DNA from 4 places in the Streptomyces chengmaiensis genome. Region 1 is predicted to be linked to each of the others. Evidence: riboswitches for the same ligand, from Rfam matches in the RefSeq annotation. Region 1 holds a riboswitch; each other region holds the start of a gene.
What was found. A riboswitch is a leader RNA that binds a small molecule or an ion and turns the genes downstream of it on or off. The one in region 1 is predicted to bind cyclic di-AMP.
Positions count from the first base shown of each region.

Region 1 (2,193 bases):
CCTGGAGGAGGTGGACGGCGGTCATGATGATGTCGTCAAAGTCCAGGGCGTTGGCCTCGCGCAGCCGCGCCTGGTACATCCGGTACGCCTCGGCCAGGGTCTGCTCGAAGCCTCCCCCGGAGCCTCCGGCCTGGGAGGCGCCCCCGGCCACCTGATCGGCGAAGGTCTCCTCGTCGATCAGCTCGTTCTTCAGATTCGAGATCTTGGCGCTGAAGGACTTGGGCGGGAACCTCTTGGGGTCGAGGTCCAGGTCCCGGCAGACCAGCGCCATGAGGCGCTTGGAGTCGGCTGCGTCGTAGATCGAGAACGACGAGGTGAAGCCGAGCCTCTTGGACTCGCGGCGCAGGATGCGCACGCATGCGCTGTGGAAGGTGGAGACCCACATCGCGCCCGCACGCGGGCCGACGAGCTGCTCGACGCGCTCCTTCATCTCCCCGGCGGCCTTGTTGGTGAAGGTGATCGCAAGGACCTGGCCGGGGTGCACATGCCGGGTGGCCAGCAGATGCGCGATCCGGTGGGTGAGCACGCGCGTCTTGCCGGAGCCGGCGCCGGCCACGATGAGCAGCGGCGATCCGGAGTGCACCACGGCGGCGCGCTGCTGCTCGTTGAGCCCCTCCAGCAGGGCGGCGGGGTCCACGACAGGGCGCGGCGCGCCGTCGCGGTAGTAGGCGTCCCGCGCCGGAGGCACGTCGTAGGCGCCCTGGAAGAGGTCGTCCGGAACCGGCTCCGGCGCCGTCGCGTCATCGGGCGGCGGCGGGTGCTCGTCCTCCGGGGGCTGGAGGTCCGCCAGGAAGCTGTCGTCAAAGAGGCTGCTCATCGCTCTCAAAGTCTAGGCGTCCGCTCTGACACTCCGGGGCCGCATTGAGCCAGACCCCCGGGCGGCCGGGGAGCGGCCGTAGGCAGCGCTTGCACGCGCACCGTGCGCGACGGAACGACGACATCCGGTCAATGACCACCAGTGACGACATCGGCCCTACCGGCGGTAAACGGCCTGATCCCGCCGAGGTAACGAAAATGTATCGGACATTTCGAACATCAACCTTCACAGCAACCACACGGGTTGGCTAGCGTGCTCGACCAAGCGATCCCGCACCGCCATGGCGAACCACGCCAAACGGGTCGCCCACGCCGAATCCGGCCTTTCCGCAGGGAAGTTCGGAACCGGGGAACCACCCAGCACAACCGGGGTGAATCGGACCCTCGCCGGTCCGTAGGGCAGCCTTCCGTCCCGCCCGAACCCGTCAGCTAACCCGGTAGGCGGTTCACGGAAGAAGGAGATGTCGGCCTTGGCGTCGCATCGCAAGCCCCGCGGCCGTACCGCGATATCCACCCCCGCCGTCGGGTTCACCACCGCAGCCCTCGCCGGCGTCACGCTGCTGTCCTCCCAGAACGCAGGCGCCGCGCCCAGCGCGCCCGCCGAGCCGAAGCCGTCCATCGAGGAAGTGCAGAAGAAGGTCGACGACCTGTACCGGCAGGCCGGGACGGCCACCCAGAAGTACAACCAGGCCAAGGAGGCCACCGCCGAGAAGCGGCAGGAGGTCGGCAAGCTGCTGGACGAGGCGGCGGAGCGCACCGAGGCGCTGAACGAGTCCCGGCGCGCGCTGGGCAACTACGCCGCCGCGCAGTACCGCTCAGGGGCAGTGGCCCCGACCGCCGCGCTGGTCTTCGCCGACAGCCCGCAGTCGTACTTCGACCAGACACAGCTGATGGAGCGGCTGAGCGACCGTCAACGCAGCGCGGTCGCCGACTACGAGACCGAGCGTGCCGCCGCCGCGAAGCAGCGCACCGAGGCGGCCAAGAGCCTGGAGTCGCTCACCGCGTCGCAGGAGACGCTGCGCGCCGGGAAGCAGGAGGTGCAGGCGAAGCTGCGCGAGGCGCGCGAGCTGCTGTCGAAGCTGACGGCGGAGGAGAAGGCACGGCTCGCGGAGATCGAGCGGAAGAAGGCGGCGGAGGCCCGCCGCAAGGCCGAGGAGAAGGCCAGGGCGGAAGCGGAGGCGGCGGCCGCCGCGGAGGCCGAGAGGGAGCGCCTGCGCGCGCAGGAGCAGCAGGAACAGCAGCAGGAGCAGCAGGAGCAGAGCCAGGACTCCGGGGCGGATAGCGGGACCGAGTCGGGGGCGGGCACGACGTCCGGCGGCGACGCGGACGCCGACTACGCGGCCAAGGCCGACAAGGTGCTGGACTTCGCCCGCGCCC
Region 1 covers NZ_JARWBG010000011.1:32,032-34,224, forward strand. The annotation lists gene pcrA (DNA helicase PcrA) at 1-817, opposite strand, end outside; cyclic di-AMP (ydaO/yuaA leader) riboswitch at 1,117-1,275, shown strand; gene QCN29_RS11915 (C40 family peptidase) at 1,278-2,193, shown strand, end outside.

Region 2 (2,193 bases), on a different contig from region 1:
AGATCAAGTCCCTCTCCGAGATCAGCGACACCCTCCGCGAACGGCTGGCGCGCCTCACGGGTGACGAGGCCGCCGCCTCCCGCGCGCTGTGCGCCAACCTCCAGCTCGCCTCGTTCCGTGCCGCCCCCTCCGCGACCTGGGCGGACGGCAGCCCGTATGCCCTGCATCACAAGCTGGTCTCGGTCGACGACTCCGCCTTCTACATCGGGTCAAAGAACCTCTACCCCTCCTGGCTCCAGGACTTCGGCTACATCGTGGAGAGCCCGGACGCGGCCCGTCAGCTGAAGGAGGAGCTGCTCGACCCGCAGTGGACGTACTCCCGTCACACCGCGACGCACGACTACCGGCACGGAGTCTGCGCCTGACGGGATGAGCGACGACTTACTAGGACACATCCGGTATGGGTGATTTGACCCATTAGCTAAGCAGTCGCGCGGTCAGCGGCTTTTTCTGCTATTCGCTGACATCTCAGGGCAGTTGCGCCGAATGGCACCCGGCGCGACTGCCCGTGATGTCGGTCACGCTGGGAACCGATTGGCGATCTCGGCGTCCAGGCGAATTAGTGCTTTGCAGAAGGAAAGTTGAGAAGTGTGCTTCATCGGGGCGTCGCCACTTCATCGCCAAATCGGCCTCTTTCGATGCCATTCCGTCATACAAGGCCTTGTTACTCAGGTGCGGACTCGCCTACCGTCACCGTCATTCCGGATGGAACGCCGAATCCTGCCGCTGTCCGGACACCGCACCCACCCACACACCCGTCACACCCGGCAGGAGCGGGGGACCCAGGTAAGACGCCGGTCCGACCCCGGAGCGGCTTGGGGTGAAGCCGTGCACAGCGATGCGCGGCCGGGCATCTCCAGCCCGAACCCGACAGCTCACCTCGCAGGCGACGGAGAGGAATTCGCCATGCCCGAAAAGGGTAAGCACCGTCGTTCGAACCATCAGCGGATCACCCGCGGAATCGCCCTCGCGGGTGCCGCCAGCACTGCACTCGCTCTTCCGTTCTTCGGTGCGAGCATTGCTGAAGCGACGCCGAATACGGTCCACTCGACTGCCAAGCCCGCCGCGATCGCCACCGCCGTTGCCGCGGCCAAGGCAGCCGGTCCGCTGACCTACACCGTGGTCGCGGGCGACTCCCTCTCCGCCATCGCCGAAGAGCATTCGGTGAGCGGCGGCTGGAAGCGGCTCTACCAGGACAACCGCCGCGCGGTCGGTGACAATCCGTCACTCATCCGCCCGGGCCTGAAGCTGACCGTCGTCCCGGGGCCGGGCGCCGCGCCGCAGGAGCCCAAGAAGGCTGCCGCCTCGTCCGACCGGGCCGACCGTTCCGCCGAGCGGACCACGGTGGCCGCAGCGGCGAAGTCCTACCCCGACAACCTCGACGGCTGGATCCGCGAAGCCCTGGACATCATGGCCCAGCACGGCATCCCCGGCAGCTACGAGGGCATCCACCGCAACATCATGCGGGAGTCCTCCGGCAATCCGAACGCCATCAACAACTGGGACTCCAACGCGGCCAAGGGAACCCCGTCCAAGGGCCTCCTCCAGACCATCGACCCGACGTTCCGCGCCTACCACGTGCCCGGCACCTCGATGGACCCCTTCGACCCGGTCGCCAACATCGTCGCCGCCTGCAACTACGCGGCCGACCGCTACGGCTCGATCGACAATGTGAACGGCCCGTACTGAGCGAACGGCGCGCACTGACGCCGCCCGACACAGCCGTCCGGCCCGGCGCCCCGCAATCGGGGCGCCGGGCCGGACGGCCTTGCGCAGGTCAGGACAGGGCCGCTGACGCGGCCTCCGGCTCTCAGGCGACGACGCCGGACTTCGCGATCCGGATGTCGGCCTTGGTGGCGCCGCTGCGGGAGCCCAGGGACTCGATCTTCTTCACGACGTCCATGCCCTCGACGACCTCGCCGAAGACGACGTGCTTGCCGTCCAGCCAGTCGGTGACGACGGTGGTGATGAAGAACTGGGACCCGTTGGTGTTCCGGCCCGCGTTGGCCATGGACAGCAGGCCCGGCTTGGTGTGCTTGAGCTGGAAGTTCTCGTCGGCGAACTTCTCCCCGTAGATGCTCTTGCCGCCCGTGCCGTTGCCGGCGGTGAAGTCGCCGCCCTGCAGCATGAAGTCGGGGATGACCCGGTGGAACCCGGAGCCCTCGTAGCCGAAGCCGTGCTCGCCGGTGGCCA
Region 2 covers NZ_JARWBG010000016.1:108,147-110,339, forward strand. The annotation lists gene QCN29_RS16015 (phospholipase D-like domain-containing protein) at 1-365, shown strand, start outside; cyclic di-AMP (ydaO/yuaA leader) riboswitch at 747-902, shown strand; gene QCN29_RS16020 (transglycosylase SLT domain-containing protein) at 907-1,689, shown strand; gene QCN29_RS16025 (peptidylprolyl isomerase) at 1,811-2,193, opposite strand, start outside.
Region 2: another riboswitch for cyclic di-AMP. It lies ahead of QCN29_RS16020 (transglycosylase SLT domain-containing protein); the one in region 1 lies ahead of QCN29_RS11915 (C40 family peptidase).

Region 3 (2,193 bases), on a different contig from region 1:
TTCCGGCATCGGCATCGGCTCCGGCGGTGCGGCCCCCGCCGACGGCGGCTCGCCCGGCGCGGGCTCCTCGGGTGAGGGCTCCGCCGGGGCGGCTACGACGGCTGCCCCGTCTCCGTCCTCTTCCCCCTCGTCGTCGCCCTCGTCGTCTCCCTCGTCGGTGCCGGAGGGCGGCGAGCAGCCCACCACCCGATCCGGGGCGGGCATTTCGGGTCTGCCGCAGGAGAGCGGCACAACGGTCTCGCCTGACGCGTCGGATTCCCCGGGCGTCTCCGCCGGGTCCGCGGCCCCCGAGGGGTCCGGCGGCTCCGGCGGGCAGACGCTGCCCGAGGACGCCGTGGAGCCCACCCGGACCATCGAGCCGACCGACCCCGTCGACTCCGATCTGACCGTGGGCGAGGGTACCGGGCGGCATCGCGGTGCACCTGCGGATGAGGCGGACAAGTCGGGTATCAGTGATGCAAGCCGAGAATTCGGTGGGCATGCCTCGCGGGGTGACAGCGCTTCACGTGATGCATCCGACACGGCAGTCGGCGAGCAGGGCTACACCGTGCGCCCCGGGGACAGCCTCTGGGCGATCGCCGACGAGCGTGAGGTGCCCGGGGGGTGGGTCGCGCTCTATGAGGCCAACCAGGAGACCGTCGGGTCGGATCCCGACCTCATTCACCCTGGCCAGAGCCTCGATCTGGATCTGAAGTAGCGGCAGTTCGGGGGTGTTTATCCGATTCTGCGTAAGTGAGACAAGCGTCTCTCTGCCCCAACTGGCGTGTCGCGGCTGTCGAATCCGTCCGAATCGCCCTTCACCTGCGGAAATGCGTGTCAAGTCGATCGCGGAAAGAGTGATTCATCCGTGATGTTCGCCCTTGAGCGGCAGCGGCCGGTGTGTTTACGGTTCCAACCGCTCGCCACCGCGGGCCCCGTCGACCGTCACGCCGAATCCTGCCGGCGGACGGCGGGAACAGTCGTCGCGTGGAGCGCCGAAGGCAGGAGCGGGGGACCCAAGGTAGGCGCCGGACCGGGCCGTTGAGACGCGCTGTGCTCTCAGAGGCCGGGACCGGCTTGGGGTGAAGCCGCGCGCTAGGACGCGCGGCCGGGCACTCATCCGGCCCGAACCCGACAGCTCACCTCGCAGGCGTCGGTGAGGAGACACTTCCATGCTGCTTTCCGGCAAGGGCAAGCATCGCCGTCCGTCGAAGGCCACCCGTATCGCCGCGCTCGCCGGCGTCACCGGCGCCGCAGTGGCCGCCCCGCTGCTCGGTGCGACCTCCGCCTCCGCCGCGACCGCCGCCGAGTGGGACAGGGTCGCGCAGTGCGAGTCCGGCGGCAACTGGTCCATCAACACCGGCAACGGCTACTACGGCGGTCTGCAGTTCTCCGCCTCCACCTGGGCGGCCTACGGCGGCGCCAAGTACGCCGCGCGCGCCGACCTCGCCACCAAGGCGCAGCAGATCGAGATCGCCGAGAAGGTCCTCGCGGGCCAGGGCAAGGGCGCCTGGCCGCACTGTGGCGTCGGCCTGTCCAATGCCGCGTACACCGGCGGCGGCTCTGGCTCTGGCTCTGGCTCTGGTTCTGGTTCGGGTTCCGGTTCCGCGCAGCAGTCCAAGCCCAAGGCGCAGCCGAAGCAGTCGCAGCAGCGCAGCCAGGCTCCGACCACCCGCTCCGAGCGCTCCGCGGCCCCGGCTCCGGCTCAGAAGAAGCCGTCGGCCAAGTCGTCCGCCGAGCCCGCCGCCCCGGCGAAGGGCTTCAAGAAGGGCGACGGCGAGTACGAGGTCAAGCCCGGCGACACGCTGAGCAGGATCGCTAAGGCGGAGGGCGTCAAGGGCGGCTGGCAGAAGCTGTACGACCTCAACGACGACATCGTCGAGGACGCGGACCTGATCTTCCCGGGCCAGCGGCTCCACCTGAGCTGACCCGCCCGGCTGTGACCGCCCCGGTCCGGAGCGCTTCCCCCGTGCGCACCGGGCCGGGGCTTCCGCATGCCGTGGCCGGCGGTCACCCCCCTGTCACTACTGATCGGTAGGCATGTAGCGCTTCGTCCCCAGCCGGTCCACTTCGCACCCTTTTTCGTCCCAGCGGGCGGGCATCGGCAGGCGGCGGCCCCCGGGCCGGTTAGGCTCTTGCCGCAAGGCCGAATCAGACCCTGCACTGCTGGCATCCAGCTCGCATCACAACTTGCGTCACATCCCAGAAGGAGAT
Region 3 covers NZ_JARWBG010000013.1:35,388-37,580, forward strand. The annotation lists gene QCN29_RS13600 (LysM peptidoglycan-binding domain-containing protein) at 1-697, shown strand, start outside; cyclic di-AMP (ydaO/yuaA leader) riboswitch at 1,019-1,147, shown strand; gene QCN29_RS13605 (transglycosylase family protein) at 1,152-1,907, shown strand.
Region 3: another riboswitch for cyclic di-AMP. It lies ahead of QCN29_RS13605 (transglycosylase family protein); the one in region 1 lies ahead of QCN29_RS11915 (C40 family peptidase).

Region 4 (2,193 bases), on a different contig from region 1:
CTTGAGGTAGTCCGCCTCGATGGCGTCGCGCTCGACGCCCAGGGCGAGCAGGGCGACCGCGATCGACAGCCCCGCGCGGTCCTTGCCCGCGGCGCAGTGCATCAGCGCCGGGACGCTGTCCTCCGCGAGTGCGTGCAGCACCCGGCTGTGCTCGGCGGTCCGCTCCTTGATGATCAGCCGATAGGTCTCGGTCATCCGGCCGGCCGCCTTGCCGTCGGCCAGTATCGACCTGAGCTCGTCGAGGTCGCCGTCCCGGACCATCTTCCAGAACTCCGCGCCGTCGGCCGGATCCGTCAGCGGCAGATTCACATTGCGCACGCCCGGCAGCTCGACGTCCGGGCCTTCGAGCTTCTGGTCCGCGGCATTGCGGAAGTCGAAGATCGTGTGGAGCCCCAGGCCGGCCAGGAAGGTCGCGTCCCTCGCCGTGGCGTGTGCCAGATGGCCGCTCCGGTACAGGCGTCCGTACCGCACCTGCCGTCCGTCCCTGGTCGGCAGGCCGCCCACGTCCCGGAAGTTGCGGACTCCGGTGAGCTGGGACTCGGCCGATGGCACCTGCGGCGACTGCTGCGTCACTTGGGGCTCCTCGTGTGACGGCGTCGGCGTTGGTCGCCGACGGTGACGTGTTCCCGACCATACGACATCACTTCATACGTCAAATGATCTCACCGGGGGCACGCGCACGGGTTCTGTCCGGCCGGCCGATTCGTCATGCGGTGCGCCCCATGGGTACACCAGACCGCCGCATCGGTGAGCGGGGTGGTGATTTGGCATGACTTCCGATGTCTGCCCGAATTGCACCTTTAGTAATAACCTGCCCTGGCTGAGGGGGAGATGGGAAACGGTACGTGAGCAGCGTCATATCCGTAACGGACCGTGGCGGATGCCGGACGGTGAATTCCTTTCTGAGGTGGGAATTTGAATCGCCTTCATCGACGGAGGGTGACCGGAATTCCTCGCCGATATCACAGCGCTCAATGCCGGGGGAATCGGAAGGCTTGTTCCGCTGTGCTCGGCTCGTTTACGGTCACGACCGATCCGGACGGACCGCCTAATCCTGCCGCCGTTCGGAATGACGACCCCACACACGCGTGGCAGGAGCGGGGGAACCAGGTAAGTCGCCGCGCCGGAGTCGCCGCTCCGGACGGCTTGGGGTGAAGCCGCGTCACCGCGTGGCCGGGCATCTCCAGCCCGAACCCGACAGCTCACCTCGCAGGCGCCGGAGAGGAAATCGCCATGCCCGCGAAGGGTAAGCACCGTCGTCCCAAGAGCAGCCCGCTCGCACGCGGTTTTGTCGCCGCGGGCGCAGGCGGCGCCGCCATCGCCATCCCGCTGCTGTCCCCGGCGGGCGCCCACGCCGCGGAGACGTCCGCGCCCGCCGCCGCGCCGCGGCAGGCCGTGACCGCCGCGGCCGCCCATGCCCCCGCCGGTGACGCCAAGTCCGGCGATGCGGTCAAGAAGCAGGCGCGGAAGGCCACGCCGACCACCTACGAGGTCGTCCCCGGCGACTATCTGTCCAAGATCGCCGACGAGCACGATGTGCGCGGCGGCTGGCAGCGGCTGTACGCGGACAACCGGGAGGCCGTGGGCGACAACCCGTCGCTGATCCACCCCGGGCTGAAGCTCACCGTCCACGGCAAGGCAGCGGAGCAGTCCGCCCCCGCGAAGGCGAAGGCGAAGGCAAAGGCCAAGCCCAAGGCGAAGACCGAGGCGAAGGCCGAGAGCAAGGCCCAGAGCGCCCCCAAGGCGCCGAAGAAGAAGGCCGCCCCCGAGCGCTCCACGTCCAAGGCGTCCGCCGCTGAGTCCACGCCTGCGCAGAAGCCCCAGCAGCCTCAGGCGGCCCAGCCGGCAGCCAGCGTCTCCGGCTACTCCGCGCCCCTCTCCGGCGCAAGCGTCACCACCCCGTACCGCGCCTCCGGCGCCAGCTGGTCCAGCGGCTACCACACCGGCGTCGACTTCGCCGCCGCCACCGGCACCACGGTCAAGGCAGTCACCGCGGGCACCGTCGTCTCCGCCGGCTGGGGCGGCGCGTACGGCAACGAGGTCGTCATCCGCCACAACGACGGCACCTACTCGCAGTACGCCCATCTGTCCTCGCTGTCCGTCTCCTCCGGCCAGAGCGTGAGCGCCGGCCAGCAGATCGGCCTGTCGGGCTCCACGGGCAACTCCACCGGCCCGCACCTCCACTTCGAGGTC
Region 4 covers NZ_JARWBG010000003.1:297,542-299,734, reverse strand. The annotation lists gene QCN29_RS04665 (tyrosine-protein phosphatase) at 1-573, opposite strand, end outside; cyclic di-AMP (ydaO/yuaA leader) riboswitch at 1,061-1,231, shown strand; gene QCN29_RS04660 (LysM peptidoglycan-binding domain-containing M23 family metallopeptidase) at 1,234-2,193, shown strand, end outside.
Region 4: another riboswitch for cyclic di-AMP. It lies ahead of QCN29_RS04660 (LysM peptidoglycan-binding domain-containing M23 family metallopeptidase); the one in region 1 lies ahead of QCN29_RS11915 (C40 family peptidase).